Regions from separate parts of the Staphylococcus sp. GDH8C109P genome, predicted to be linked through region 2. Evidence: riboswitches for the same ligand, from Rfam matches in the RefSeq annotation. Region 2 holds a riboswitch; the other holds the start of a gene.

What was found. A riboswitch is a leader RNA that binds a small molecule or an ion and turns the genes downstream of it on or off. The one in region 2 is predicted to bind lysine.
Region 1: linked by a shared signal. The riboswitch ahead of KA867_RS05465 (aspartate kinase) and the one ahead of KA867_RS08700 (amino acid permease) in region 2 are both predicted to bind lysine.

The regions. Positions count from the first base shown of each region.
Region 1 is NZ_JAESMX010000013.1:134,373-151,047, forward strand. Features, by position in the region: gene KA867_RS05450 (CvfB family protein) at 297-1,196, opposite strand; gene KA867_RS05455 (ABC-F family ATP-binding cassette domain-containing protein) at 1,340-2,944, shown strand; gene KA867_RS05460 (aldo/keto reductase) at 3,557-4,387, shown strand; lysine riboswitch at 4,568-4,746, shown strand; gene KA867_RS05465 (aspartate kinase) at 4,829-6,037, shown strand; gene KA867_RS05470 (aspartate-semialdehyde dehydrogenase) at 6,098-7,087, shown strand; gene dapA (4-hydroxy-tetrahydrodipicolinate synthase) at 7,089-7,976, shown strand; gene dapB (4-hydroxy-tetrahydrodipicolinate reductase) at 7,973-8,695, shown strand; gene dapD (2,3,4,5-tetrahydropyridine-2,6-dicarboxylate N-acetyltransferase) at 8,718-9,437, shown strand; gene KA867_RS05490 (amidohydrolase) at 9,660-10,817, shown strand; gene KA867_RS05495 (alanine racemase) at 10,814-11,887, shown strand; gene lysA (diaminopimelate decarboxylase) at 11,891-13,156, shown strand; gene cspA (cold shock protein CspA) at 13,325-13,525, opposite strand; gene msaA (regulatory protein MsaA) at 13,710-14,015, opposite strand; gene KA867_RS05515 (acylphosphatase) at 14,347-14,616, shown strand; gene KA867_RS05520 (5-bromo-4-chloroindolyl phosphate hydrolysis family protein) at 14,630-15,250, shown strand; gene KA867_RS05525 (toxic anion resistance protein) at 15,279-16,412, shown strand.
Region 2 is NZ_JAESMX010000015.1:12,111-28,785, forward strand. Features, by position in the region: gene hemL (glutamate-1-semialdehyde 2,1-aminomutase) at 1-722, opposite strand, end outside; gene hemB (porphobilinogen synthase) at 737-1,714, opposite strand; gene KA867_RS08640 (uroporphyrinogen-III synthase) at 1,704-2,390, opposite strand; gene hemC (hydroxymethylbilane synthase) at 2,409-3,335, opposite strand; gene ccsA (cytochrome c biogenesis protein) at 3,386-4,225, opposite strand; gene hemA (glutamyl-tRNA reductase) at 4,247-5,581, opposite strand; gene yihA (ribosome biogenesis GTP-binding protein YihA/YsxC) at 5,731-6,318, opposite strand; gene clpX (ATP-dependent Clp protease ATP-binding subunit ClpX) at 6,590-7,852, opposite strand; gene tig (trigger factor) at 8,039-9,349, opposite strand; gene KA867_RS08675 (hypothetical protein) at 9,535-10,458, opposite strand; gene KA867_RS08680 (NUDIX domain-containing protein) at 10,471-11,082, opposite strand; gene rplT (50S ribosomal protein L20) at 11,329-11,685, opposite strand; gene rpmI (50S ribosomal protein L35) at 11,752-11,952, opposite strand; gene infC (translation initiation factor IF-3) at 11,981-12,508, opposite strand; ribosomal protein L20 leader region at 12,532-12,660, opposite strand; gene KA867_RS08700 (amino acid permease) at 12,726-14,213, opposite strand; lysine riboswitch at 14,423-14,595, opposite strand; gene thrS (threonine--tRNA ligase) at 14,655-16,592, opposite strand.

The DNA of each region.
Region 1 (16,675 bases), on a different contig from region 2:
AAAGTTATATGTATTTCTTACAGTTCCTATACTACACACCTTTTATTAAATACAAATATAGTTAATGTAAATGTTTTGTTAAGTATTTATTGACCTTGTTTACAAAATTCACAATGATAAGATCTATAACGTATATTTTTAATTAAACCTTGATATGACAACGTTTGTGACAATATGAATATTACAAAAAGCGCATGATTTGTAATATAAAAACAAAAAAATCCTGTGCTACATGTTGATTTATGTAGTACAGGATAAAATTATAAATATTTACACACTATTTAATATAGAAAGAACTAGTCTTCAACTCTGCTCCAACCTTTATTAGTTAACGTGATTTTACCAGTTTCAATTGTTATAATTTTGTTTTTATATAAATGACCAATCGCACGTTTAAATGCGCCTTTACTCATATTAAATACTTCTTTAATGGCTTCAGGGCTTGATTTATCCCAAAAAGGAAGTTCACCATCATATTCTACAAGTAAATTAAAAATATGTTGACCATCTTCGTCAAGTCTTTCATGTGCGAATGGTAAAAAAGAACCGTTGAGTTCCCCTTTTTCATTATGCCCGATAATTCGAACTTCTAGCTTTTCACCTAAGCGAGGTTCAGATTTACGTTCAGACTCATGTACGAATATTTTGTGACCATCTTTGGATAGCATGAAGCTTCCAATTCTCAAAACTCTGTATGGTCTTGCTTCGATAACTTTATTTTGTAATGTATCATCGTTTACTGGTGTGTACATTGAATCAACAATTGTTTCAGTTGCTAGACGAGCAAACATGTTGTTTTCGCTATCAATACGTAAAGTAACTAATAATTCATCACCTTGTATTGGCCATACATCTTTTACTTTTGGTAAATCAATCCACGGAATTAAAACTTCTCTTGGAAGACCTACGTCAACATGTGCACCATCTCGATCGGTTTTTAAAACTTTCACAAAATCATATTTGCTAGTAGTAATGTCTGGCATATTTTGTGTAGCAAACAATGCGCCTGATCTATTAGGATAAATGAAAAAGCTATATTCCTCGCCTATGATTAAATCATCTTCTTCATTAACTTCTGATTGATTGAGTTTAACTTCTTCTCCGTTTGGTCCTTGTAACTTGTAAGTAGATCCTTCTAATCCCACAACTTCAAGGAATTCAATGGAACCTACAATATTTTTCTCTTCTTGGGCCATACTGTTCTCCTTCGTACTTAAATTTATTCTTATCTATTATAACATGCTATAAAGAAACAAGCATCAACTCATTGTGAATGGTCGAAACTACCTCTTAAGTGTGTTATAATTTGTCCGGTAGATTAACGTAAAGGAGCAAATGCATGTTACAAGTTACTGATGTGAGTTTACGATTTGGTGATCGTAAATTATTCGAGGATGTAAATATTAAATTTACAGAAGGAAATTGTTATGGTTTGATTGGAGCTAATGGTGCTGGGAAATCGACATTTTTAAAGATTTTATCTGGTGAGTTGGATGCACAATCAGGTCATGTATCTATGGGGAAAGACGAACGTTTAGCAATCTTAAAACAGGATCACTTTGCATATGAAGAAGAACGTGTAATTGATGTTGTAATAAAAGGACATGAACGTCTATATGAAGTGATGAAAGAAAAAGATGAAATTTATATGAAACCGGATTTCAGTGATGAAGATGGTATCAGAGCTGCAGAATTAGAAGGTGAATTTGCTGAAATGGACGGCTGGAATGCCGAAGCAGATGCAGGTTCTTTATTATCTGGTTTAGGTATATCTGCAGATTTACAAGATAAAAAAATGGCTGAATTAGAAAATAACCAAAAAGTAAAAGTATTATTAGCACAAAGTTTGTTTGGTAAACCTGATGTACTTCTACTTGATGAACCGACCAATGGTTTAGATATCCCTGCGATAAGTTGGTTAGAAGATTTCTTAATCAATTTTGAAAATACAGTGATTGTAGTATCGCATGATCGACACTTTTTAAATAATGTATGTACACATATTGCAGACTTAGATTATGGAAAAATAAAAGTATACGTAGGTAACTATGATTTTTGGTATCAATCAAGTCAATTAGCAATGAAAATGGCACAAGAGCAAAACAAGAAAAAAGAAGAAAAGATTAAAGAATTGCAAGATTTCGTTGCTCGTTTCTCTGCAAATGCATCTAAATCTAAACAAGCAACAAGCCGTAAAAAGCAACTAGAAAAAATTGAACTAGATGATATTCAACCTTCTTCACGTCGTTACCCATATGTGAAATTCACACCAGAACGTGAAATCGGTAATGATTTACTATTTGTAGAAAATGTATCAAAAACGATAGATGGTAATAAAGTGTTAGATAATATTTCATTTACAATGAATCCTAATGATAAAGCAGTTTTAATTGGAGATAGTGAAATTGCGAAAACGACATTACTCAAAATATTAGCTGGTGAAATGACGCCAGATGAAGGAACTGTAAAATGGGGTGTTACGACTTCACGTAGTTACTTCCCTAAAGATAACTCTGAATACTTCGAAGGTGTAAATATGAACCTTGTTGATTGGTTACGTCAATATGCGCCTGAAGACGAACAAACTGAAACATTCTTAAGAGGTTTCTTAGGCCGCATGTTATTTAGCGGTGAAGAAGTTAAGAAAAAAGCGAGTGTTTTATCTGGTGGAGAAAAAGTGCGTTGTATGTTAAGCAAAATGATGTTATCTAGTGCGAATGTTCTATTACTAGATGAACCAACGAACCATTTAGATTTAGAAAGTATTACTGCAGTGAACGATGGTTTGAAAAATTTCAAAGGTTCAATGATTTTCACATCGTATGACTTTGAATTTATCAACACAATCGCGAATCGAGTAATTGACTTAAATCCTACTGGTGGTTTATCAAAAGAAATATCATATGAAGCTTATTTACAAGAAACTGGCGTTTTAAATAAATAAGACCATTAAAAATATAGAACTATATTAGTCATCACCTAGATTAAAAGTATTGGATATTTCAATGGTGGATCTTAGATTGCAAATAGCATTATTAAGCATATATGAAAATTATCATCAGTGGATGAAATTATATGTTGAAGCTGAGATATTAATATATCTTAGCTCAGGCTGTCGACAAAGTCTCCGACTTTGTCGACAGTTTTTTTGTGCACGCTTTCCGCGACCGCTGCCGTAGCTTGTAGTCTTCGGCTAGTGCGCTTCCCACAGGAGTCGGCCCAAATCACTGCCAATATCACACTAAATATAGTCTCTGAATGACAAAGTTTCTATGGATACCATGCTAATTTGTGTTGCCATGAATCTTTTAAAAATGGCAATATGGTTAGTAAAATGGCCAATAATGGTCTGAAATCCCCCTACTATTTTGAAAAAGCTATATAAATAGACAATAGATAAACCCTTCGCAAATCGGCGCAAAAGGTTTGTCTACGTTCTGAAACTGAGATATTGATATATATCAGTTTATTTGTCTTCACTATGAAGTCTAAATATTAGTCATAAATGGTTATGCATTATATAATCAAAAGCATATATCGTTATGGAGGTATGTAAATGGAACAGTTAAATATGTTAGATGGACAAGTGATTCCTCAAATTGGGTTTGGTACATATAAGTTAAATGGTGCTCATGGTGCACATGCGATTGTGAATGCATTAGAACAAGGTTATCGTTTATTAGATACAGCTTATAATTATGAAAATGAAGGAACAGTTGGTAAAGCAATCGAGATGAGCAGTGTTTCACGAGATCAAATTATGATTACTTCAAAATTGCCTGGACGTTATCAATCTTACGATGATGCACTGACTGCAATTCAGGAATCAATTTATCGCTTAGGTGTTGATTATCTTGATTTATATTTAATTCACTGGCCTAATCCTAAACAAGGTAAATATGTTGAAGCTTGGCAAGCAATGATTGCAGCACAAAAAGCAGGCTTAATAAAATCAATAGGTGTGTGTAATTTTTTACCAGAACATATTGAAACACTACAACAAGAAACGGGTGTTTTGCCAGCTGTAAACCAAATTGAATTACATCCGTATTTCAATCAAGAAGCATTAGTTCAGTACAACACATCCAAAGGAATTGTTACTCAAGCATGGAGCCCATTAGGTCGTGCTTCTAGTGTTATTGATGATGAAAATCTTGTCGAAATTGCTACAAAACATAACAAAACCATTCCTCAAGTTATATTAAAATGGCATATTCAAAATGGTGTTGTACCTATTCCGAAATCTACAACTGTATCAAGACAACTGCAAAACATAGATATTTTTGACTTTTATCTTGATAGTAATGATATTGAGCAAATCAATGCACTAACACGTACAGATGGCAGACGTAAAGACCAAGATCCAGCCACTTATGAAGAATTTTAAATTAATAGTTCATACATTTGGATATATTAATATTTAAATTTTTAAAAATATACAATTACACTTATTTAGCAAAACGTTAATAAAACAGTTTGATTTTTCAGTAAATTTAAAAAACTTTGTAAAAGCGGTTTACAGTATATATAAGCATATGTATAATATGATTCATAAACAAAATTAAATAAGTTTTGATGAGGCGCATCAATCATGAGTAAATTTTAGAAGAACCTGTCTGCTAGCAGCTAATTTTGAAAGGGTGAGATGCCGAAACAGTTATAATAGCAGCTTATAACAAGTTGGACTTTATGGTTAAGAGCTAAGAGTCTGTCATTATTTTAAAATAATGGAGTGCATCACTTGTATATAAATTATAGAACAGGTTCGCATTCCGGACTTGTTCTTTTTTTATATCACTGTGATTCTCCCCTATCAAATGAGGAGGATATGGAATTGGAAAGAAGTGTTTTGAAATTTGGAGGTTCATCTGTAAGTGATTTTACTAAAATTAAAAATATAGCAGGCATGTTAAAAACAAGAGTTGATGAAGGCGAACAACTTATCGTTGTCGTTAGTGCAATGGGAAAAACAACAGATGAGCTTATGGCTAATGTTTCAACGCTTACTACGACACCCAAAGATCAAGAATTGGCCTTGCTATTAACAACCGGTGAACAACAGACCGTTTCCTATTTGTCGATGGTATTAAACGATATCGGCGTAAACGCAAAAGCGATGACTGGATATCAAGCAGGAATTAAAACGGTTGGTCATCATTTGAAAAGTAAAATTGCTGAAATCAATCCTAGTACATTTGAACAAGCTTTTGAAAACAATGATGTACTAGTGATAGCAGGTTTTCAAGGTATTAATGATGAATTAGAAATAACCACCTTAGGTCGTGGTGGCTCAGACACGACTGCTGTAGCTTTAGCTGCAAGTAATCAAACGACTTGTGAGATATATACCGATGTAGACGGTGTGTATGCGACAGATCCAAGGGTTTACAAAGATGCGAAACGATTAGCATATGTATCTTACGAGGAAATGATGGAAATGAGCGCTTTAGGTGCAGGTGTACTTGAAACTAGAAGCGTGGAATTAGCAAATAATTATAACATCCCACTGTATTTAGGAAGAACTTTATCAAATGTGAAAGGAACATGGATTATGTCACAAGCAGAATTATTAGAAAAAAAAGCAGTTACTGGTGTAGCATTAGATACACACATGTTACATGTTACAATTAGTTATCCCCTACCGGACAATAGATTATTGACGGATTTATTCAATCATTTAGAAGAAGGCTCAGTCAATGTGGATATGATTTCTCAAATCATTAATTTGGAAGGATTGCAAATGTCTTTTACGATAAAAGATACAGACGCTGTTCAAATAACAAACATCTTAGATGTATTAAAAGAAAGGTTTAATGCATTAGACTTCAAGATTAACGAAGGATACGTTAAACTTTCATTAATCGGTTCTGGTATGCGAGATATGTCTGGTGTTGCTTCAAAAGCATTTATTACATTGATTGAAAATGATATTGCTTTTTATCAAACCACCACATCAGAAATTAGTATTTCATGTGTAATAGATTCCGAAAATGGTGAACGTGCAGTTCATGCTTTATATCAAACTTTTGATATCTGAATTTTCTAAAAATAATTAATTTTAAAAACTTTATAAAAATGAAAATGGAGTGTATATTCTATGACAAAATTAGCAATAGCAGGCGCAACTGGTTTAGTAGGAAGAAAAATGTTGGAAACATTAGATCGTAAAAATATACCGTTTGATGAATTAGTATTATTTTCTTCAGCACGTTCAGCAGGAGAAGCAATTGAATTCCAAGGCAAAACGTATATTGTTAAAGAATTAACTGAAGAGGCTGCAAGTGAACATTATGATTATGTTTTAATGAGTGCCGGTGGAAGTACAAGTGCCCACTTCTCCCCTATTTTTGAACAAGCTGGTGCCATTGTTATTGATAATTCTAGTCAATGGAGAATGGCAGATGACATTGATTTAATTGTACCTGAAGTTAATGAACCTGTTTTAAACAGAAAAATTATCGCTAATCCCAATTGCTCTACTATTCAATCGGTTGTACCTTTAAAGGTATTACAAGAAGCATTTGGTTTAGATCGTGTAGCTTATACAACATATCAAGCAGTTTCAGGATCTGGTGTAAAAGGTAGACAAGACTTATCTGAAGGTGCGAATGGCAAAGCGCCGGAAGCATATCCTCACCCTATCTATAATAACGTGTTACCACATATTGATAGTTTTTTAGAAAATGGGTATACAAAAGAAGAGCAAAAAATGATTGATGAGACTAGAAAAATTTTAAAAGATGATGATTTAAAAGTAACAGCAACTTGTGTACGTGTGCCTGTTCAAGATAGTCACAGTGTGCATATGGGCGTTACGCTTGAAAGTGAAAGTTCAGTTCAAGCGATTCAGCAACTCTTTGACAATGATCAACGCGTTGTTCTTATTGATAATCCAGAACAAAATGAATATCCATTAGCGGTTAATGCTACTGGCAAAGATGAAATTTTTGTTGGTAGAATTCGTCGAGATGATTCATTAGATAATACTTTCCATGTTTGGTGTACTTCAGACAATTTACTAAAAGGTGCAGCTTTAAATGCAGTACAAATTCTAGAACAAGTAATGAGTTTGAAAGGAGTAAAATAAAATGGGACATATTTTTGAAGGTGTAGGTGTTGCTCTAACAACACCGTTTACACATAATGAAGTTGATTTAAATGCGCTTAGAAGACATGTGAAATATTTATTAGAAAATAATGCGAAATGTATCGTGGTTAATGGTACAACAGCTGAAAATCCTACTTTAACAGATGAAGAAAAAGATCAAGTGTTGGAGACAGTTGTGAATTATGTAGATGGTAAAGTACCAGTTATTGCTGGAACGGGTACAAATAATACTCAAAAATCTATCCAAGCTTCAGTACGTGCGAGAGAAATTGGCGCAGATGGTATTATGTTGATTACGCCCTACTATAATAAAACAAATCAGCGTGGATTGATTGAACATTTTACAACAATAGCTAACGCAGTAAAATTACCTGTCATTTTGTATAATGTACCTTCGCGTACGAATATGACTATTAATCCAGAAACAGTTGAAACATTAAGTAATAATGAATATATTGTAGCGCTAAAAGATGCTACTAATGATTTTGAATATATGGATGAATTGAAAAAACGTTTAGATTTAAATAACTTTGCTTTGTACAGCGGTAATGATGATAATGTGGTTGAATATTTTGAAAAAGGTGGTCACGGTGTCATTTCTGTTGCAGCAAATGTCATTCCTAATGCGTTTCAGTCTTTATTCGATGCAAAGCAAAGTGGAAAAGATATCAATTCACAATTTCAACCAATTCAAACCCTATTAGATGCACTAGCTGTTGATGTCAATCCTATTCCAATCAAAGCATTAACAGCGGTTGAAGGGTTTGGTAATTATGAAGTACGCCTTCCATTAGTGAAGCTTCAAGATGCAGAACGTCAAACGTTAGAGCAAGCATACGAACAATTTAAAGCAGGTGACAATACATGAAGATTGTGTTAATAGGCTATGGAGCCATGAATCAAAGGGTAGCAAGATTAGCTGAAGAAAAAGGACATCAAATTGAAGGTGTGATTGTACCTAACCCATCAAAATCATACCCTTATCCAACGTTCCAACGTATTTCAGACGTTAAAGATGCTGATGTCGCAATCGATTTTTCAAATCCAGAGTTATTGTTGCCTTTGTTAAATGATGAATTTAATTTGCCATTAGTTATCGCAACAACTGGGGAAAAAGAAAAAATTATTGCAAAATTAAAAGAATTAAGTAGTGAAATGCCAGTATTTTTCAGTGCAAATATGAGTTATGGGGTTCACGCACTAACTAAAATTTTGGAGGCTGCTGTTCCCCTACTTCAAGATTTTGACATTGAACTTACAGAAGCACATCATAATAAAAAAGTGGATGCACCTAGTGGTACATTAGTAAAACTTTATGATGTAATTGAGTCCTTACGTGAAAAGACAACACCAGTTTACGACAGACATGAAATAAATGAAAAGCGTTCACAAGATGAAATTGGTATTCACTCAATACGTGGTGGTACGATTGTTGGAGAACATGATGTTTTATTTGCAGGTACTGATGAAACAATAGAAATCACCCACCGTGCTCAATCAAAAGATATTTTTGCTAATGGAGCGATTGGTGCAGCAGAAAAATTAATTAATAAATCAAATGCATTTTATACGTTTGATAATTTATAACTTTTAAGGAGCGAATTAAATTATGGTACAACATTTAACGGCAGAAGAAATCATTCAATATATAAGTGATGCAAAGAAATCTACACCACTTAAAGTTTATGTGAATGGGCAGTTTGACAATGTAACCTTACCTGACAGCTTTAAAGTGTTTGGTGGTTCTGATTCTAAGGTAATTTTTTGTGAAGCAGATGATTGGAAGCAATTTTATGAAAATCATCAATCAGTGATTGATGAATTAGAAGTTGAGATGGACCGTCGTAATTCAGCAATTCCATTAAAAGACTTAACCAATACGAATGCACGTATAGAACCTGGTGCATTTATTCGTGAACAAGCTACGATTGAAGATGGCGCAGTGATTATGATGGGTGCTACTATCAATATCGGTGCTGTTGTTGGTGAAGGAACTATGGTAGACATGAACGCAACACTTGGCGGTCGTGCTACTACAGGTAAAAACGTCCATGTTGGAGCTGGTGCAGTATTAGCTGGCGTGATTGAACCACCTAGTGCATCACCAGTGGTCATTGAAGATGACGTACTCATTGGTGCAAATGCAGTGATACTTGAAGGTGTTCGTGTTGGAGAAGGTTCTATTGTTGCAGCTGGTGCAATCGTTACACAAGATGTTCCTGCTGGTTCTGTAGTTGCTGGAACACCAGCAAAAGTGATTAAGCAAACAAGTGAAGTTGAAGATTCAAAAAGAGAAATTGTTTCAGCACTAAGAAAATTAAATGATTAATTTCAAATTAAATAGATAATTAATAAAAACTGAAATTTTAATATTTATAGGAGGTTTTAGACGAAATAACATGTAATTATTGATATATACACATTTATTTTAATGTGAATATCAATATGTAACTATGCAAATCGTCTAACCTCCTTTTTATACATAAATCGTCTTAATTGAGCATTATTTTATACCTATACATATTACAATAACTAAAAGGATTTGATTTTAATGAATGAGTTAGAATTTGTTACAACCCACAGACGTCACTTACATCAACATCCAGAATTAAGCCTCCATGAATTTGAAACGACTAAATATATTGCAACATTTTTAGATGATCTTGGTATTGAATATCATCGCCCACTGGAAACGGGTTTGATTGCCTATCTTCCTGGTAATGGTAATCATACGATTGCTTATCGTGCGGACATAGATGCCTTACCTATTTATGAAGAGAATGACGTCCCGTATCGTAGTAAAACTGATAATGTTATGCACGCATGTGGGCATGATGGACATACAACTGCATTAATGCTATTTGTTAAACGATGTAAATCTATGGCAGATCAAGGTACACTACCTCAAAATATTGTATTTATCTTTCAGCCAGCAGAAGAAACTGGAGGTGGCGCAAACCGTTTAATTCGTGCAGGCGCTTTTGATAAATACCCTATCGAAGCTATATTTGGTATTCACGTAATGCCTTTTGAAGATGAAGGTCGAGTTGTGATTCGTGATGAAGAAATTACAGCAAGTGCCACAGAATATCGTTTTTATTTAACTGGTCTATCAAGTCATGTTGCGGACAAAGAGCAAGGACATTCTGCAGGAGAAGCACTGCAGCATGTTTTAAGTCAAGTTGGTCAGATACAACAATTCCATTTAAATGGGTTAAAGAGAAATATTGTACACATGGGTCATTTTGAAGCTGGAGAAGCCATAAATACAGTTCCTAGCAATGGCTATTTAGAAGGTACAATTAGAACTTATGATGTCTATGATTTGGAAACTGTTAAACAGCAAATGAACAAAATTGCCGAAAGTGTAAAATTATTGTTTGATGTTGATTGTGAAGTGAAATTTGAAGAAGGCTATCCACCAACATATAATTCACCTGAATTACGTAAACATGTTGAAAATGGTCTGAATATTGCCGACTTAACAATAGTAGACAAGCCTACACCGTATTTATTTGGCGAAGATTTTAGCTTTTATAGTCAACTTGCACCTAGTTATTTTATTTTTGTCGGTGTACGAGACGAGTCAAATGGTTTTGTAACAGGTTTGCATACTGCCCATTTAAATTTTAATGAACATATGTTAATTAAAATTGTAGATTATTATGAAGCGATTTTAAAATCCTATAGTGAGGTGGAAACACAATGACAGCAATATGGTCTGTTGATGCTCAACGATTTTACAATAATGCGCTTAAAGTAATCCAAAATAATCAAATTATGGCAGTAGTTAAAAATAATGCTTATCATTATGGATTGGAATTTGCTGTACAGCAATTTTTAAAAGCAGGTATTAATACCTTTAGTACGACATCTTTAAGAGAAGCAGTTCGCATTAGACAATTAGCCCCTGATGCAACAATTTTCTTAATGAATGCGGTATATGAATTTGATAAAGTGCGAGATTATCAGATTCAAATGACCCTGCCCTCATTAAACTTCTATTATGAACATATTGAAGATTTACAAGGTATTCGAGTGCATTTAGAATTTGAAAATTTACTTCACCGCTCAGGTTTGAAAAATATTGATGAAATAAGAGAAGTGATACATCATCATATGAAAAATGCAAATAAAAATAAAATGCATATCACTGGTTTATGGACCCACTTTGGATATGCTGATGAATTTGATGTATCTGAATATAACGTAGAGCGTCAGGCTTGGTTAGATGTTGTTAGCACATTAATAGACGAAGGTTATCACTTTGATATGATACATGCACAAAACAGTGCAAGCTATTATAGAGAACACGGTGTACTTGAAAATCATACACATGCGCGAGTCGGTATTGCGCTTTACGGCTCTAGACCTTATCAATCGATTGATGTAAATGCTATTGAACAATCTTTGACTGTAAAAGGTAATGTCATCCAAATTCGTGAAGTAAATAAAGGAGATTATTGTGGCTATAGTTTTGCATTTGAAGCTAAATATAATCATACAAAATTAGCAGTAGTTGATATTGGCTATGGAGATGGTATTCTTAAATCAAGAGCAAAACATGAGGCACTTATCAATGGCAAGCGTTACCCTATTCGTGCGTTGATGATGAGTCATATGTTTGTTGAAGTTGATCACAACGTGCATGCACAAGACGAAGTAATATTATATAATAATGATATTCGTGTTGATGAGTTTACATTTAAAGGTGTTGGCGCGAATTCTGAACAATTAAGTGCAATGAATCATGACTCACTAATAAAGGAGTATAGATAAATTATGGTAGTAGAATATAATGATCGTGGCGAATTAACAATGGGAGGTACAAGTCTTAAAACAATAGCACAAAGTTTCGGTACCCCTACGATTGTTTATGATGAAGAGCAAATCAGAACACAAATGCAACGATTTCACTCTGCTTTTCAGAAAAGTGGATTGAACTATAACATTTCATATGCTTCTAAAGCATTTACCTGTCTACAAATGGTGAAATTAGTACAAGAAGAAGGTCTTGAACTTGATGTAGTATCTGAAGGAGAACTGTATACAGCATTGGAGGCAGGTTTTGATCCACAGCATATACACTTTCATGGTAACAACAAGACAAAACATGAGATACAGTATGCATTGGAAAGTAAAGTTGGTTACATCGTTATTGATGCATTAGAAGAAATAGAACTCATCGATAAGTATGCGAGTGAAACGGTTAATGTTGTATTACGTTTAAACCCTGGTGTTGAAGCACATACCCATGAATTTATTCAAACTGGTCAGGAAGATAGTAAATTTGGTCTGTCCATTAAACATGGGTTAGCAATACAAGCAGTTGAAAAAGTAAAAAACACTAAACATTTAAAATTAAAAGGCGTTCACTTTCATGTAGGATCACAAATTGAAGGCACAGAAGCAATGATTAAAACTGCAAAAATAGTAATTCAATGGTTAAAAGAAAATGCTATAAATGTTGAGCTGATTAACTTGGGTGGTGGCTTCAGTATTAAGTATGTTGAGGGTGATGTTAGTTTCCCTATCGAAACAGGTATTACTGAAATTTCTGATGCAATTAAACAATTTTCAACTGAATTTGACTACCCTCTTCCTGAAATTGGAATAGAGCCTGGAAGATCCATTGTTGGAGAAGCTGGTATAACATTATATGAAGTTGGCACAATCAAAGAGATTCCCAATGTTAATAAATATGTATCGGTAGATGGTGGTATGAGTGATCATATCCGTACTGCGTTATATGATGCACAGTATGAAGCGTTGTTAGTTAATAGGAATGAGCCTAAAGATGAGACTGTAACAATTGCAGGTAAACTTTGTGAGTCTGGGGATATAATAATTAAAGATGCTAAGTTACCTAGTACAGTTAAGTGTGGTGACTATCTAGCAGTATTATCAACTGGTGCCTATCATTATTCCATGGCTTCTAATTATAACCAAATGCAAAAACCATCAGTATTCTTTTTAAAAGATAGTAAAGCGAGAGAAGTTATAAAACGACAATCATTGCGACAATTAATCATAAATGATACAAAATAACTTGTTAGTGTTATAAAGAACCAATCATATGTATAAAAGCTCTTTTTAAAGTACCCGATTTACGAGTATTCACTTTAAAAAGAGCTTTTTAAGTTACAATTTATTAATTTATATATTAAAAAAGAACCTTTAACAAGGTTCTTTTTATAGTCAATATTGCAATCTATATTATAGTTTTACAACGTTTGCAGCTTGAGGACCGCGGTCGCCTTCAACTACTTCAAATTCAACTGATTGACCTTCTTCTAATGATTTGTAACCTTCTTGGTTAATCGCTGAGAAGTGTACGAATACATCGTTTTCTCCTTCTACTTCGATAAAACCAAATCCTTTTTCAGCGTTAAACCATTTTACTGTACCTTGTTTCATAAATGTGAAACCTCCAAGACTAATATTCATTCAATATGCATTATTCGCATATTACAAAAAATACAATTTCACAGTGTAAATCTGTCTTACAATATTCTTTGCAATATGGAATAAAACAATTGCTTGACTCATATTATAAGCCATAATAGCTGAAAATGCAATGCAATTATGAAAAAACAATTTATTAAACAATCGGTAATTTATAATAAACATCATTATTATTTAAAACAATATAACTATAAAAAATCTGTAAATCTTCATCACAATCTTCACAAAATCCTAATTCACAATTATTATAAAATGCATGAATATTGTATTTACCAACGAGGAAATTATCATAATGCTTTTTACTATTTTCAATGATTGATTGATAGTAATTTAGCATTTTCTCATAGTTTTCAAAATGATATTGTTCTACGATATGATCAGTCCAGTCACTAAATAACCACCAGCCTTCGTAATCAGCTCGAATCTTTGCAACTGTCCACATGTAAATTACACCCTTTCACTTTCAACTTCATATTTTAACTTCGTCAAACACAGTTTTCGTTCATTCTCAACATTATATTAAGTTTGATTTATTATGTTCATTTTGATTTATTTGCACATATTAGCTATATGTAAGTAATATATTAAAAAATACAGTTATTCATCGATAATCAAATGATATTGCAAAATAGCTATGTGTAATATTTTAACTGTATCATACACAAAATCAAGTTATCTGTTTCATACTTTTGACGGATAGACAATTGGTGTTCAGACAAAAATATTAGTTTTGTATGACAAAATTTCGTATAATGATAATAAGAGGTGATTATATGCAATGCAAACACATTAAAGTATTCGGTATAGTTCAAGGCGTTGGTTTTCGCTATTATACCGAGAAGATAGCGAGAAAATATAATGTTGTGGGTACTGTTCAAAATATATCTGATTATGTAGAAATTTACGCCCAAAGTGATGAGTCATCACTAACTTCATTTATTAACGCTATCATTGAGGGTGCTTCACCTGCTTCTCAAGTTGAAGATTATGAAATTGAAGAAATAGAAACGAACCCATCATGGAAAAAATTTAGTACATTATAAAGGAAGATGAAGTTTGAGATATAATATTTCGCGAATTTATGGGACCATTATTGCTTTTCCAATAGCAGTTATCGCGTGGATTTCTAGTATATTTGCATTAGAATTAAATTTTATTTTTGATTTTCTTATTTCTGCATTAGCGTTTATAGCATTCTACTTCCCTACGCAGCGTTTAACTTCTAGAAAATATTTAAATGAAATTGGCTTAACACGAAGAGATTATCATTTTGTAAATAGCCAATTAAACAATGCTCAAGACAAGATAAGAAGAATTTTAAAATCTTTTGTTAATGTGAGATCAATCAAAGATTTTAGACAAGTAAATGAAATATATAGATTATCTCGAGCTATTTACTTTGCTGTTAAACAACAACCGAGAATGTTTTTTAAAGTAGAAAGTTTTTTCTATTCTCATATTGATAATGCATTGAATCTCATTGAAGCTTATACGAGATTAGCAAAATCTCCAAAAAAATCTGAAGAAGAAAAGCAAAAGTTAGCACAAACTCGCATCACATTAGATGAAGTTAAACGAACTTTAGTAGCGGACTTAAAGAGAATTAATGAAGAAGATTATAGTCAACTAGATATAGAAATGGAATTAAATAAAATTGAACAAAAAAGGCATAAGTAAATTACATGAAGAAATGGAGTGAAATTAAATGGTAAGAGAACAAGACTTTTTAAATTCGCATCCATTGGATAAATATATAGATGAACAATCAGCAAATGAATCAGAAATTATCAACAGCTCAAAACAATTTACTCAAGAAGATCAACAGAAAATTGATGAATTGAGTAAACAAATAAAACCAATGGATAATGATAGCTTATTAAATTATGGTACTACTGCACAATCTGATATGTCTCAATTCTCTCACCGTATTCTTAATGAGGTGAAAACTACAGATGTTGGTCCTGTTGGAGAGTCCTTAAATGGATTGATGAGTAAACTTAAATCTGTAAACCCTGATGAGTTAAATCCAGAAAATCAATCGAAATTAAAACGTATTTTTAGAAGAACAAAAGCATCAGTAAATGAAATTTTTTCAAAAATGCAATCTGTTGGTTCTCAAATTGATCGTATTTCTATTGAATTAGACAAACATAAAAATAATTTAAATAAAGATATAGGAATGCTAGATGAATTGTATAATTTAAATAAAGCGTATTTTGATGAATTAACACTGTATATTGAAGCGGCTAAAAGAAAGCAACAAATGCTACAGCAGGAAGATGTGCCTAAATTAAACGCACAAGCTGAATCTACAGGTAATCAAATGGATGTTCAAGCTGTATCAGATATGGAACAGTTTATAGATAGATTAGATAAACGCATTTATGACTTACAACTATCCAGACAAATTGCTATACAAACAGCACCTCAAATTCGAATGATTCAAAATGTAAACCATGCATTAGCAGAAAAGATTCAAAGTTCCATTTTAACGAGCATTCCTTTATGGAAAAATCAAATGTCAATTGCTTTGACGTTAATGAGACAACGCAATGCAGTTTCTGCCCAGAAAGCTGTAACAGATACAACAAATAATTTGTTACTCAAAAATTCAGAACTATTAAAACAAAATGCAGTTGCTACAGCTACTGAAAATGAACGTGGTGTCGTTGATATTGAAACTTTAAAAACAACACAACAAGATATTATTGATACGATTGAACAAACGCTCCAAATTCAAGAACAAGGTCGAAATAAACGTAGACAAGCAGAAACTGAATTAAACCAATTAGAAACAGAAATGAAGAATCAATTATTAGGTATGAAACAGGAAAAGTAAAAAGTATTTAAAATATAAGTCCATCATAATAAGCCTGTAAATGAATGCTTTCCATGATTCATTTACAGGCTTACTTCTTGAATTGAATATTTTATTTTGTATGTTGTGGCATTGGCTTAAATTGTAATCAAAAATCGTTTCTCTCATCATTAATACGCTAAGATTCGCATGATAAATCGATCCCAATATGTAGCAAACGTCAATTTCTCTACTATTTCAATAGAAATTGACGTTTATTTATTAATGAAGGATGTCTATATCCT
Region 2 (16,675 bases):
ACTTCATCAAATATTAATAAAGATCCATATTCATTTGTGATATCTCTCAAGCCTTGTAAGAAGCCTTCTACTGGTGGTACAACACCCATATTGCCTGCTACAGGTTCAACGATGACACCAGCAATGTCATCACCAAATTCTTCAAAAGCTACTTTTATTGATGCTAAGTCATTATACGGTACTGAAATTGTATTTTTTGCAATACCTTCTGGTACACCTGGAGAATCAGGTAATCCTAAAGTAGCAACGCCAGACCCTGCTTTGATTAAAAGTGAATCGCTATGACCATGATAACATCCTGTGAATTTCACTATTTTATTTCTACCAGTATAGCCTCTCGCTAAGCGTAAGGTATCCAGTGTCGCTTCTGTACCTGAAGATACCATGCGTAGTTTCTCAATGGAAGGTACACGATCAATAACGAGTTCTGCTAACTTATTTTCAATTAAAGTTGAAGCACCAAAACTGGTACCATTATCAACCGCTTCATGTAAGCTTTCATTTACTTGTTTGTTTTTATGACCTAAAATTAATGGTCCCCAACTTAAAACATAATCAATATATTCATTGCCATCGATATCGTATATTTTTGAACCTTCACCATGATCCATAAAAATCGCCGGTGTATCTACAGATTTAAATGCTCTAACTGGGCTATTTACACCACCCGGCATTAGATTTTCAGCTGTCTTCATTGCTTCTATAGAATTATTATATCCCATTTAAAATTACCTCCTTATTGTGCATCAATATATCTACAAATATCTTTAGAGAAATACGTAATAATCATATCCGCGCCTGCACGTTTCATTGAAATCATCTGTTCCATCACAACTTGTTTTTCATCAATCCATCCATTAAGTGCAGCTGCTTTCGTCATACTATATTCACCGCTTACATTATATGCAATTACAGGAACATTTGTCGTATTACGAACATCTCTAATAATGTCTAAAAAACTTAAAGCAGGTTTAACAATCATCATGTCTGCACCTTCATGTAAATCACTTTCAAGTTCTCTTAGTGCTTCTCTTCTATTTGCTGGATCCATTTGGTACGTTTTTCTATCTCCAAATTGTGGTGCAGATTCAGCAGCATCACGGAATGGACCGAAAAAGCTAGAAGCATATTTAATACCATAACTCATGATTGGTATATTGTAATAACCTGCAGCATCTAAACCTGCTCTAATTTCTGCAACGAAACCATCCATCATATTACTAGGCGCAATAATATCGGCACCAGCTTCCACTTGTGAGATAGCAGTTTTCACTAGCAATGGTAAAGATTTATCGTTGTCTACATCATTTGTTTTTTCATTAATAACACCACAATGACCATGATCTGTATATTCACATAAACAAGTGTCTGCGACAACAAGTAAATCACTATACATTGCTTTAGCTTTTCTAGTAGCTTCTTGAACAATACCATTATGATCATAAGCACCTGTACCAACAGCATCTTTTTCATTGGGCACACCGAAGAACATTATTCCTCTAATACCTAAATCATATGCTTCTTTAATTTCTTCATCAAGCAAGTTTAAACTGAGTTGATACACACCTGGCATTGATTTTATTTCTTCTTTAACATTATCTCGTTCTACAACGAAAATAGGATAAATTAAATCCTCTTTGTGTACATGTGTTTCACGAACCATGTCTCTCATAGATTTACTACTACGTAATCTTCTGTGTCTATCAAATTGCATCATTTTCCCAACTTTCTTCAACTTTATTTATTAACGATTCTAATGTTTGAATATTCGATATTGTCGCATCATAACCATATTGCCTTATAGTGTCTAAGGTTTGTTGTCCTATGACGTAATACTGATTAAATTGCGGGGTTTCACTTAGTTCAAAAAAATATTTTACTGCAGATGAACTCGCAAATGTAATGACATCTAACTCATTATTTCTTATCATATGCTTAACATCTTCAATATTTTTAGTATGTGGTACTGGACGATATAAATCAATTTTACAAACTTGATAACCTTGTTGATTTAAACTTTTTTGCAATAAAGGCCGTGCATCAGCACTTGAAGGTATTAAAATTCTGCTGTTTTTTGAAGTTTGAAAACATTTAAGAAACCCTTCTTGTGAATAATCTGAAGGATAAAATAATACATCTATGCCCAATGATTTACAATAATCTGCTGTTTTGGCCCCTATTGCAGCGAAATTTTTAACTTTTACTTGTGATAAAAATGGTTGGAAATATTTCACTGCATTTTTAGACGAAAAAATAAGCCAGTCATAGTCGACATTTAATAAATTTAAATCAAATGATAAAGGCTCTACATCTATAAATGGTTTGTGTAGAATAAGCTCATCATTTTCTTTAAATTTAGAAGTTTGTGTCATAACTATAACTGGTCTCATTATTTTCACCTCGAACGATTATTGTTCTTCGTTTAGCGCTTTAATTATTTCATATGCACCTTGTGCATTTAAGACTTCTGTTACTTTTTCACCAATTTCAACAGGATCATTTCCACGTTCGGTATGTTCATAACGTTCTTTACCATCAGGTGACATAATTAGTCCTGTGAATTCTATTGTACCATCACTATTTTTACTAGCATAGCCCCCTATAGGTACTTGGCAACTACCATTCATGCGTTCTAAAAACGTGCGCTCTGCAGTTACACAATCTGCAACATCATGATTATGGACTTTAGCAAGAAGTTCTAGCAACTCCTTATCATCAGAACGACATTCGATACCTAGGGCACCTTGACCTATTGCAGGTATCAATGTACGCTCATCTAAATATGAAGTGACGATATCATCAGACCAACCCATACGTTTTAGTCCAGCTGCAGCTAATAATATGGCATCGTAATCTTCATTATTTAGTTTACTCAATCGTGTATCAATATTGCCGCGAATCCATTTTATTTGTAAATGTGGATATTTTGCAAGTATTTGCGCACCACGTCTTAACGAACTAGTACCAACAATACTTTGCTTTGGTAGTTCTTCGAGTGGAATATGATTTTTAGCAATATACGCATCATATGGATTTTCTCTATCAGGTATGCAACCTAAAGTCAATCCATCTGGAATCACACTTGGGACATCTTTTAAGGAATGAATTGCCATATCAATTTCTTCATTAAATAAGGCATTTTGAATTTCTTTAACAAACAGACCTTTTCCACCCACTTTAGATAATTGTTTATCTATAATTCGATCGCCTTTTGTTACGATTTCCTTTATTTCCACTTCTAAACTTGGATCTACTGATTTTAATTTATCAATAAATTGTTTACTTTGCGTTAAAGCCAACTTACTTCTTCGTGAACCTACTACTAATTTACGCATCATGCGCATCCTCCTAGAAACAAGTCTATTCATTCAACTTAATTTACGCTTCAATAAATACCTGTCCATTGATGAAAATCAGATATATGAGAAGCAAAAAATAAATTAATCATACTAAGACAAAACAATAAGATATTAAAATAAATTAATTTATGCTTCGTTAGTATTTTTTTAACTCTAAAAATCAAATAAATTCCATATAACAATGTTATGACTGATGACATAATAACTTTAGGGTCTATAATGATGTTTACACCTAAAGTATTAAATCCCCATTGCGCGCCCAGTACAATGCTTAATATTATGAAAATGAAACCGATTAAACTACTGTAGAATACCACTTGTTCAAGTGTGGCCACACTACCAATTCTAAAATATTTCTGATCAAATCGTTTTTGTTTCAAATTATTATATTGTATTAAATACAAGATACAATTTACAAAAGCAAAAGCAAATAATGCGTAACTAATGACCGCCAAACTAATATGCACTATAAGCAATTCATTGATAATATTGAGTTTTTCACCGGTACTTTGATATTGCATAGGTTGGAATGTGTTGATTGCAATGAATAAAAAACCAATCATATTAAATAAAAATATGGATAAGTTTATTTGTTTAATCACATTGATAACTATGGAAATAGAAATAATAAGCCATGCTAACGCAAAAAACACATCAAATATATTCCCTAATGGAATTTGTTTCGTTACATTTACATATAAAGATAAAGAGACTGTTTGTAACATCCAAACAATCCCTAATGAAACAAAACCAATCATTTTAATGCTATGATGTTTTTTCAAAAAATCATAAAAATAACAAGCAATGCTAAAAAAATAAATTAATAATATAAGTTCATTTAATCTAATGAACGAAAATTCTTGCATATCATCACCATTTGCATATGCTTATTCAAAACTAAAAATTTGACTTGTTGTAGCTACATTACGTTTTTTCTTTTTTGGTTGATAGGCTTTTTCTGCTTCAATGTCAAAAATGTTTTGAAATAGCTCTAATTTTTCGTTACTTTTTTTGTCACTACTCAACTCTTTCGCTTGCTTAATAGGATCTTTCAACATTTGGTTAATGATACTTTTTGTATGTTTTGATATTATTTTACGTTCTCTTTCTGTTAAACCAGGAAGTTTTCGGTCAATACTACTCATTGTGTCTTCTTGAATATCCATCGCTTTTTCTCTAAGTGCACGAATAACAGGAACAACACCTAGCATATTAACCCATTCATTATGTGCTTCAATCTCTACTGGAATTCTTTGTGAAATTTCGTCAGCCGCATTTTGACGTTGTTTTAAGTTAGCATCTACTAAGCCTTTCAAATCGTCAACATCATAACTAAAGACATCTTGATTTGTGTCAATGCCTGGTTCAATATCTCTTGGGACCGCAATATCAATCAATACGAGTGAATCATTTTTCCGTTGTGATTGAATAGAAGCCATCATGCTATTTGTAATGATATATTCATCTGAACTCGTTGAACTGATCACAATATCCGCATGTGCTAAAAGTTGTGGCAGTGCCTCCATAGATTCATACTTAACATCATGTGAGATTGCTAATTTCTGTGCTTTACTGACAGTCCTATTAACGATTGTCACATCAGTTACATCTGAACCAATCAAATTTAAGAGTGACAGCTCACTCATATCCCCTGCACCAACGATCAATGCGCTTTTATTATTAATTTTGCCAAATACTTTCTTACTAAGTTCAACTGCTGCATATGAAACACTTACTGCATTATCTGCAATATCTGTTTCATTATGTGCCTTTTTCGCGAAAGTAATCGCTTGTTTAAATAGATGATTAAATATAGTACCAGTTGTATCTTCTTCTTGAGCGATAAAGAATGCATCTCTAATTTGTCCAAGAATTTGAGTTTCGCCTAATACTACAGAATCTAATCCAGAAGTAACTTGCAATAAATGTTTTACTGCTGCGTCCCCCACTGTTACTTCAGTCATTTCTTTAATCTCTTCTACATCAAATCCAAAATTTCTCGCTAAAAAACGTTGAATATAATAGCGACCCGTATGAATTTGATCAACAACCGCATATACTTCTGTACGATTACATGTTGATAATATTACATTTTCTAAAATAGATTTAGTTTCAAATAAATCAACATTAGCTGAACGTATGGCATCATCTTTAAAAGCAACTTGTTCTCTCAGTGCTACATCTGCTGTACGATGATTAATGCTTATCGCAATTAAATGCATTTATAACGCCCTCCATACATATTACAATAAGTAAATTATAACACAATTATCATTTGAGTTAAGCATCTTGCGCACGTAAATTAGAAATATTCTAATTTACATTCAAATAGTTGTCATAATTTATACAATTTAAAGACCTTTTAAGCTTTTTATAAATATTTTTCAATTATATTCCAGACTTGTTGTTGTTTATTCGCTTGGATAGAAGAATAACTTATAATTTCATCCTCAGGTTCCATTTCAAGTTTTCGTTGAACGTTTGCTAAATGTTTCTGTACTTTGCCTTTAGCAATTTTATCCTCTTTTGTAGCAATCACTAATGTCGGAATATCAAAATACTTCAAATAATTATACATTAAGATATCGTCTTCAGTCGGATTATGTCTCAAATCGACAAGCTGAATGACAAGCTTTAAAGATGTTCTTTGAGAAATATATTTTTCAATCATTTTTCCAAATGCTTCACGTTGTTTTTTACTTACTTTTGCATAACCGTAGCCCGGTACATCTACAAATACCAGTTGATTATCAATGTTATAAAAATTGAGTGTTTGCGTTTTACCTGGTTGTTGTGAAGTTCTCGCCATATTTTTTCGTCCAATCATACTATTGATAAAGGATGATTTACCAACGTTAGAGCGACCACTAAGTCCAACTTCACTTAATCCGGTTTCTGGATATTGCTCAGGCTTTACCGCACTTATTAATAATTCAATTTCATTAGGATTTATTTTCATTTCCGACCCTCTTTTCTATTAAAGTCACTTCATTATTATATTACACAATTTCACATATTTATATGTATTTTTATATGATTTATACTGCTTTTAAAAAGAAAAAGGCTAAGACATATTAAAAATGTCTCAGCCTCGTAGTTTGAATTTTTACCGTTGACGCATTTGAAACTTTGATAATTATACATCATATCAACGTTAATCTAATCTTGAAGGACAGCCAATACTCATAAATTGATGTGTTGACTTTGGTCCTTATTTCAAAACTGTCTTATTAAGCAGAAGTTTGTTCCTTATTTACAAGATTGCCTTCTTTATCGTATAGTTCAGGATCTTTTTCTTCATTAATTGTTTCTTCTGTAATTACTACTTTCACAACACCATCAGAAGATGGAACATCGTACATAATATCAATTAATGCTTCTTCAATAATTGAACGTAATCCACGTGCACCTGTTTTACGTTCAATTGCTTTATTACTAATTGCAGACAATGCTTCATCTGTAAATTCTAATTCTACATCATCAAGTTCTAACATTTTTGTATATTGTTTTACTAAAGCATTTTTTGGTTGCGTTAAAATATTTTTTAATGCATCTACATCTAATGTTTCTAAATTTGCTACAATTGGTACACGACCAATAAATTCTGGAATCAGACCATATGATTGTAAATCTTCAGGTCTAATTTGTTCTAAGATAGCATCTTCATCATATTTAGATGCTTCACTACTAGAAAATCCGATTACTTTTTCACCAAGTCTACGTTTGATTACTTCATCAATACCATCAAATGCACCACCTAGTACAAATAAGATGTTTGTAGTATCAATTTGAATTAATTCTTGGTTTGGATGTTTACGTCCGCCTTGTGGTGGTACACTAGCAGTCGTACCTTCAAGAATTTTCAATAGCGCTTGTTGTACACCTTCACCAGAAACATCTCTTGTGATAGATGTGTTTTCAGATTTTCTAGCAATTTTATCGATTTCATCGACATAAATAATACCTTTTTCTGCTTTATCTATATCAAAATCAGCTGCTTGAATTAAGCGAAGCAATATATTTTCAACGTCATCGCCAACATATCCAGCTTCAGTTAAACTCGTAGCGTCTGCGATTGCAAAAGGTACGTTTAATGTTTTAGCTAAAGTTTGAGCTAAAAGGGTTTTACCGCTACCTGTTGGACCAATTAAAGCAACATTACTCTTTTGTAATTCTACGTCATCTTCATTTGGACCTAAATTTTGAACACGTTTATAATGATTATATACTGCGACAGCTAAAGATTTTTTAGCTTTTTCTTGTCCAATAACATAATCATTTAATTGGTCCATAATTTCTTTAGGAGTTGGTAATTCTGTTAGTCCTTCTGATTCTGATTGAGCTAATTCTTCTTCAACAATTTCTGAGCATAGCTCAATACATTCATTACAAATGTATACGCCACTTCCTGCAACTAATTTTTTAACTTGGTCTTGATCTTTACCACAGAAAGAGCATTTTAAATTTTCTTCATCTTCATTGAATTTGAACATTCTATTTACACCCCTATTCCCTAAAGACTATACTAGATAGCATTTTAATATGCAACTTGAATAAATCTCAAGTTTTTTGCACAAAACATTGTAGCAGACACATTAATTGAATGCATCTGCTACTAGTTTACAATATTAAACAACTATTCTTTGTTTCTACAAACAATATGCTTGAGATATTTTTAATTATGCTTCTGAGTCATCTTTAGATGGTTCTACTAATTTCGCTTCTTCTACTAACATATCGATAACTTTTTGGATACGCACATCATTTTTAACGATGTCTGTACTGCCAAGAGTTTGTTTAATATCTTCTACAGATATATTAAATTGTTCACTCATTTTTTCTAATTCTTTATCGATGTCAGCATCAGATACTTCAACTTCTTCAGCATCAGCAATCGCAGTTAACGTTAAGTTTGTTTTAACGCGTTCTTCAGCATCATCTTTCATTTGTTCTCTTAATTGTGACTCATCTTGTCCAGAAATTTGGAAATATGTTTCTAAATTAAGACCTTGTTGTTGCATACGTTGTCCAAATTCTTGAACCATGCGGTCTAACTCAGTTTTAATCATCGCTTCTGGAACGTCAATTGTTGTATTATTCGTAGCTTTGTTAATAGCTTCTTCTTTTTGAGTGTTTTCAGCGTCTGTAGCTTTTTGCTCAGCTAAACGTTTACGTACGTTTTCTTTATACTCATCAACTGAGTTAGCTTCTGCATCTAATTCATTTGCAATTTCATCATTTAATTCTGGAACGTCTTTATATTTGATTTCATTAACTTTTGTTTTGAATGTAGCTTCTTTACCAGCTAATTCTTCAGCATGGTATTCTTCTGGGAATGTTACATTAACATCTTTTTCTTCACCAGTTTTAACACCAACCAATTGTTCTTCAAAACCTGGAATGAATGATCCTGAACCAATTTCAAGGTCATAGCCTTCAGCTTGTCCACCTTCAAATTGTTCGCCATCTACATAACCATCAAAGTCAATGTTTACAGTATCACCGTTTTCAACTGCACCATCTTCTTTAACAACCATTTCTGCTAAATGTCCAAGTTGATGATCGATTGATTCTTGTACTTCTTCTTCAGTTAATTCAGTATCTTGTTTTTCAATTTCTAAACCTTTGTAATCACCAAGTTCAACTTCAGGTTCAACTACAACATTTGCTTCAAATGTCATGTCTTTACCTTTTTCAATTGATGTTACATTGATTTCTGGTTGATCAACTGGTTTAATGCCAGTTTCGTCAATAGCTTCACCATATGCTTCTGGTAATAAGATATCAACTGCATCTTGATACAATGCTTCTACACCAAAGCGTTGTTCAAAAATTTGGCGAGGTACTTTCCCTTTACGGAATCCTGGCACATTAATTTGTTTAACCACTTTTTTGAAAGCTTGATCAATTGCTTTGTCTACTTTTTCTGCTGGAACAGTAACAGATAAAACGCCTTCGTTACCTTCCTTTTTTTCCCAAGTTGCTGTCATGTATAAAAACCTCCATGATTATCCTATTTTATTTTTTTCAACTTCATTATTATAGCACACGTCAAAGCTCGACACAAATTATGAATTTTATATGAATAATAAATAAAAAGTTGAAATTTATTATAATTTTATATTACCTCTTAACCTCATTACCCAATTTTGATATAAGTTAATGATAAAACAACCTATTTTTCTTTATCTAGCGACACGATGAATGTAAGCACATGATTCGTTTCATCAAAACTTTCTAAACCGACCATAGATTTGAAATAATTTGTGTAACCTTCTATCCAAGTTTGCTTAGTTGCAATACTTTCAACATTTAATGGATAGAGTAAAATGGCATGATTATTCAGCAAGTGAAGTGCTTCCTCTACAAGTTGTGCTGCACCATCTTCTAGTTGTTTTAGTACATTAGGTATGATTTCAGTTTTAAATAAAGTTTGTTCTAATCCTTCAAGATTACGTGGAATCACATCGATTTCATATCCATATTTATGAATAGAAATCGTTTGATCATTTTTTGCAAATCGCAAGTATTCCAACATAATACTTACGACATTTGGCGCAAGTTCTAACGCGTTCAACAAATGGATGACTGTTTCTTGGTAACGATATTGACTATGGTCTATCAGCGTCAACATAATATTAACTTGTTCTTTAATTGTTAATGTATCAAAATTTTGTAGCATTTGAGCTGCATGTTCATTATGTTTATCAATTTGGCTTAATGCAAATTCCTTGATTGGAAACAGTTCCATTCTAGTTTTATGATCGTTAACTTCATCTATGATTTGGTTAATGATTTCGACAACTTCAAAATATTGCCCCAAGCCATTTAAGCTTTGTACATAGTAAATCATTAAATCATCATAATTGGACATACCTTGTTTTAATAAAATGATTGCTTCTTCACGTAATTCTAAATAATGTTCCATTTTAAAAAGCATCGCACATTTTAAAAGCGCCATTTGTTCATCAAGTTCGAATTGAGCTTCTAATGACTCAAACAAATCATAGGCTTGTGCTAAATTATTTTCATTAAAAGCTTGCTTAATTTCTCTAATCAACTTTTCTTTTGATCGTGGAAATGGAATGATATCAGACATTAATCAACACCTCTATTGTATTGCCTGTAAAATGAGTGCACTCCATGTTTCAAAGTCATCATAATTATCTATTTTATTATGATTGACCCATTTAATTTTTAAAGTGTCTGTTTCTTTTGCTTCTACATCATTACTATTAACATTTATCTTAAATACAACACCTAAATGAACTTCACCGACTTCATTTGTATCATCGTTGATAAAGCCTATGTATGCTAAATTTTGTGATTTACTTTCAGAAAGTCCTACTTCTTCATTTAATTCTCTCTGAGCATTCACTCTGAGCACTTCATTAATAGATTCGGCCCCTTTAACGTCATTCATATGTCCACCAACACCGATAGATGATTGCCCGTGTAAACGCGTTTCTCCACCACCAGCTAGACGTTCATAAACCAAAATTTCATCGTGTTCATTTTCTAATATACAATATGAAATAAGTTGTTTATAACTTGGATTTTCCTCCATATCACCACGACGTTTAATTTCATAATTCGATAATGTTTCAAAAATGTCTTGCCCTTTATTCGAATTTTTATCTAAAAATCCATTAAATTGATTATTTTCATTATCAAATAAAATTTTTCTTGGTACAACTGTAATCATTTCATCAAATTTAGACATTAGTTTCTCCTTCATGTGTGACTTCTTTGTTATTTTATCAAAACATTTAAGTATCTCAAAATAATACTAATGTCAAAGCGCTAACCAGCAGTGAAATTTTAATTATCACATATTCCAATCTCTGAGTTAAAAAAATAATTAATATATTGGTATTTGTTCAAGCACCACTATTTTAAAGTACTTACACATTGCCAATACCACATAAAAGCCTGAGACAATATGGTGTCCCAGGCTTTATTTTAAAAATTATTTTAAAGCTTCTTTAGCTTTAGCTACTAATTCACCGAAAGCTTTGTCATCTGAAATTGCGATTTCAGAAAGCATTTTACGGTTAACGTCGATATCAGCTTTTTTCAAGCCGTTCATTAATCTTGAATAACTCATATCATGTTGACGTGCTGCAGCATTAATACGTGTAATCCATAATTTACGGAAGTCACGTTTTCTTTGACGACGGTCACGGAAAGCGTATTGTCCTGATTTCATTACTTGTTGTTTTGCAACTTTGTATAATGTGCGTTTTGCACCGAAGTAACCTTTAGCTAATTTAATCGTCTTTTTACGACGAGCTCTTGTTACTGTTCCACCTTTTACTCGTGGCATAATAAATTCCTCCTTAAAATGTGTACATGTTTAATATTTTCGTTGTTTCTCACGCTAACTCGTCAATTATTTTTTATAAGATAATAATTGTTTTACACGTTTCATGTCTGATTTGTGTACTAATGAAGCTTTACGTAATTTACGTTTTTGTTTAGTCGTTTTATTTGCAAACATATGTGAAGTAAAAGCTCTTGAACGTTTTAATTGACCTGAAGCAGTTCTTTTAACACGTTTAGCAGCTCCACGGTGTGTTTTCATTTTAGGCATGATTCAATTCCTCCTGTATTATCTAATATTATTTTTCGTTTATTGGGTTAAGCATAATGAACATTTGACGGCCGTCCATTTTAGGTCTTTGCCCAATAGTTGCGATATCTTTACATTCTTCAGCGAATTTCTCTAAAACGCGTTGACCAATTTCTTTATGCGTAATCGCACGTCCTCTGAAACGAATAGAAACTTTACATTTATCGCCTTTTTCTAAGAACTTACGTCCGTTTTTCAATTTAGTTTGGAAATCATGTTCCTCAATTGTTGGACTTAAGCGAATTTCTTTAAGGTTGATAGTTTTTTGTTTCTTCTTCATTTCTTTTTCTTTTTTCTGTTGTTCGAATTTGTATTTACCGTAATCCATAATTCTTGCAACAGGTGGTTTAGCGTTTGGAGCCATTAAGACTACATCTAAACCTACTCTTTCAGCCATTTCTAGAGCTTCAGATTTTGATTTAACACCAATTTGTTCTCCATCTTGCCCTATCAAACGTAATTCTTTTGCGCGAATCTTTTCGTTAACTTGAGTCTGATCTTTTGCTATGGTTGACACCTCCAAGATTTTTACGAAATTATCCCAAGCAAAAAGAGCGAGTATATAATATACCCGCTCTTCTCTACACATGATATTTCCATGTATATATAGACCTGCCAACTGCGTTTAGCGTCGCTACAGGTGAGAAGCGGGAGCTTCTACTTGGTTCGTTTCGTATTCAATATTACCTATCTTAGCAACAATATTCATATAAGTCAACAGTTTATTTTAATTATTATTTAATTTCGTCCATATCTACATCTTGATGTAAGTTTACTTTCTCTAATGGAACCATTCGAGTTTTATAACGCAATTTATGATAAATAAAGAAAGCAAGAAATACTGGAATACCCATATACGTGATTACAAAACGATTTAGGTTAAATTCACCTGTTTTGATAAAATCAACATCTTGTCCAATTATGACTAACACACAAAGTATACCAGCAAAGATTGGGCCAAATGGGAATAATTTAGCTTTGTATTTTAATTTAGATTTGTCATAATTTTGTTTGTCAAATGCTTTTCTAAATCTATAATGACTTACTGCTATACCTACCCATGCGATAAAGCCAGTCATACCACTTGCAGCAACGATATATTCATAAGCGTCACCGCTCAAATGTTGTAATATAAAGATACCTACGACAATGATTGCTGTCGTGATTAGCGATACATATGGAACACCGTTTCTATTTGTTTTACCAAAAATTGGATAAGCTAATTTATCTTTACTCATAGAGTATAACATTCTCGTCGATGCATACATTCCAGAATTACCCGCTGATAATACCGATGTTAAAATAACCGCGTTCATAAATGAAGCTGCGAAAGCCAAACCTGCATTTTGGAATACTAATGTAAATGGCGAAGTTGAAATATCATCTCCACCGCCCATTAACGCCGAGCTATCATATGGTATTAACATACCGATTACAAAAATTGCTAATATATAAAAAATCAAGATTCTCCAAAACACTTGTTTAATTGCTTTAGGTACTGCTCGTTCTGGGTTTTCTGATTCACCAGCTGTAATACCGATTAATTCAGTACCTTGGAATGAGAATCCTGCAACTAAGAATACCCCTAGGATTGTTAGAAGACTACCATCTAATCCGTCACCAAGAATTGGCCCACCACCTTTAGTAAATGTGTCAAAACCTACGAATTCTCCACCCATAATACCTAGGATAGTAAGTAGACCAATTCCAATAAAGATAATTACTGTAACAACTTTAATTAGTGCAAACCAGTATTCACTTTCACCATATACCCTAACAGACAATGCGTTTAGTCCAAATATAATCATTAAGAACAAACAGCTCCAACTCCATGCTGGTATACCTGAAAGTGGTGTCCAATATTGAATCACTTGTGCAGCAATTGTAACGTCCGCAGCAACTGTAATAACCCAGTTGAACCAATAATTCCACCCCAAGGCAAAACCAAGAGAGGGATCAACGAAACGTGTAGCATATGTACTAAATGACCCAGACACAGGCAAATAAGTAGCCATTTCCCCTAAAGATGTCATAAGGAAAAATACCATTGCACCAATAATTGCATATGCAAGTAATGCACCCAAGGCACCTGCATCATGAATTGCACCGCCAGAAGTCATAAACAAACCAGTACCAATACAACCACCAATTGCTATCATGGATATATGACGATCTTTTAGTCCTCTTTTAACTCCATTATTTTGATTTCCTTCTTTTGCCATAGATGCTCCCTTTCTTTTAAACTTAGAGGCCAACTTACTATGCGATTATAATTATACTTTTATAGTTTTTATTAACATGAATATTTGAATATACATGTTATTTAATCAATTTGCTATAAATTTCCTGTTTTAGTATGAATAATAATCATTAACCTAAACTAAAATGGTTGCATACCTATTAGATATGCAACCATTTTAGTAATAGCATTTATATAGGTAGCACATCACATATGTGACAGTGCAGTCCCTTTCGAAAACTGACCCAACCAATAGCGCAAGTGGTCGCTTTTGGTTTCGGCATTTTTACCTTTCACAAATCCTACATACGCTCCAAATAGCTTCCGGATTGTTACTGATTAAAAACGCAACCTCTAACTCAATTTTTTTATTTTTTTATTTCACTAAGATTTAATATACATGATTTCAAGATTACTTTCAAGGTTATCTTTGTTTTTTCAATCTTATTTCATCAACTAAGTTCCAAATGAATTCATCTTTTTCAACCGTTTCTTGATCTTGAGAACCATATTTTCTAACATTCACTTCATTATTTTCCATTTCTTTATCTCCAACGACAAGTTGATAAGGGATTTTTTGCATTTGAGCTTCTCTAATTTTGTATCCCATTTTCTCATTTCTGTCGTCTATCTCGACTCTTACCCCTTGTGATTTAAGTTCATCTTGCAAATGTCTAGCGTAATCATAATGCAAGTCGACATTTACAGGAATAATTTCAACTTGTTTTGGCGCTAACCATGTAGGGAAAGCACCTTTAGTTTCTTCTGTTAAAAATGCAACAAAGCGTTCCATTGTCGAAACAACACCACGATGGATGACTACAGGTCTATGTTGTTCACCATCTTTTCCTATATATGATAATTCAAATTTTTCAGGTAGTAAAAAGTCTAATTGTGCTGTTGATAACGTTTCTTCTTTACCCATAGCTGTTTGTACTTGAACATCTAATTTAGGACCATAAAATGCCGCTTCACCAATAGCTTCTTCGTATGCTAAACCTAGTTCATCAACCGCTTCTTTCAACATGCTTTCTGCTTTGTTCCACATTTCATCATCATCAAAATACTTTTCTTTATCCTCTGGATCTCTGTAACTTAAGCGGAATTTATAATTTTCAAACCCAAAGTCCTCATAAACATCGACGATTAAATTAACAACCCGTTTGAATTCTTCTTTTATTTGATCTGGTCTTACAAAAATATGGGCGTCATTTAAAGTCATTCCTCTAACACGTTGCAACCCAGAAACAGCACCACTTGCTTCATAACGATGCATTGTACCTAACTCAGCAATTCGAATTGGTAATTCGCGATATGAATGTGGCTTATTAGCATAAATCATCATATGGTGAGGGCAGTTCATAGGTCTTAGCACCATTTCTTCATTTTCATCTAATTTCATAGTTGGGAACATGTCTTCTTGATAATGATCCCAATGTCCTGATGTTTTATATAAATCTACATTAGCCATCACAGGTGTATAAACATGATCATAACCCATGCTCACTTCTTTATCTACAATATATCGTTCAATTTCACGGCGAATTGTTGCACCATTTGGTAACCATAATGGTAACCCAGCGCCTACTAATTGATTATTTGAGAATAATTCTAGCTCTTTACCAATTTTACGATGATCGCGTTCTTTACGTTCTTCTAACATTTGTAGATGAGCTTTTAAATCTTTTTTATCGAAAAAAGCAGTACCGTATATACGTTGAAGCATTTTATTATCGCTGTCTCCGCGCCAATATGCACCTGCAGTTGATAAAAGCTTAAACTCTTTAATTTTAGAAGTAGACGGTACATGAACACCACGACATAAATCAGTAAATTCACCTTGCGAATATAAGGTAACATTTTCATCTTCTGGAATGGCATCTATTAATTCTAACTTATATGGATCATCTGCAAAAAATGTTTTAGCTTCGTCTCTCGAAACTACTTTTCGCTCTATAGGATAATTTTCATTAACAATTTGTTTCATTGTTTTTTCGATTTTTTCAAAATCATCGGATGACACACTTTCAGTCATATCAAAGTCATAATAAAAACCACCATCAATTACTGGACCTACGCCAAATTTCACATCTCCGTACAAACGTTTTAATGCTTGTGCCATTAAATGTGCAGTAGAATGACGTAAAACTTCTAAAGCTTCATCACTACCGGGTGTTACAATTTCAATTGCACCATCTGTTTCAATAGGGCTTGTTAAATCAATAAGTTGTCCGTTTATTTTACCTGCAACTGCCTTTTTTCTTAAACCTGGACTGATTGAATGTGCAATTTCTTCAGTAGTAATTCCTTTTTCAAACGCTTTCGCATTACCATCTGGAAAAGTAATATTTATTTGATCCATTTAAATTCCTCCTATTTATACTCGCCTTAAATCATAGCGAAAAAGACATAATTACAAATGTAAAAACAAAAAGACCCCATCCC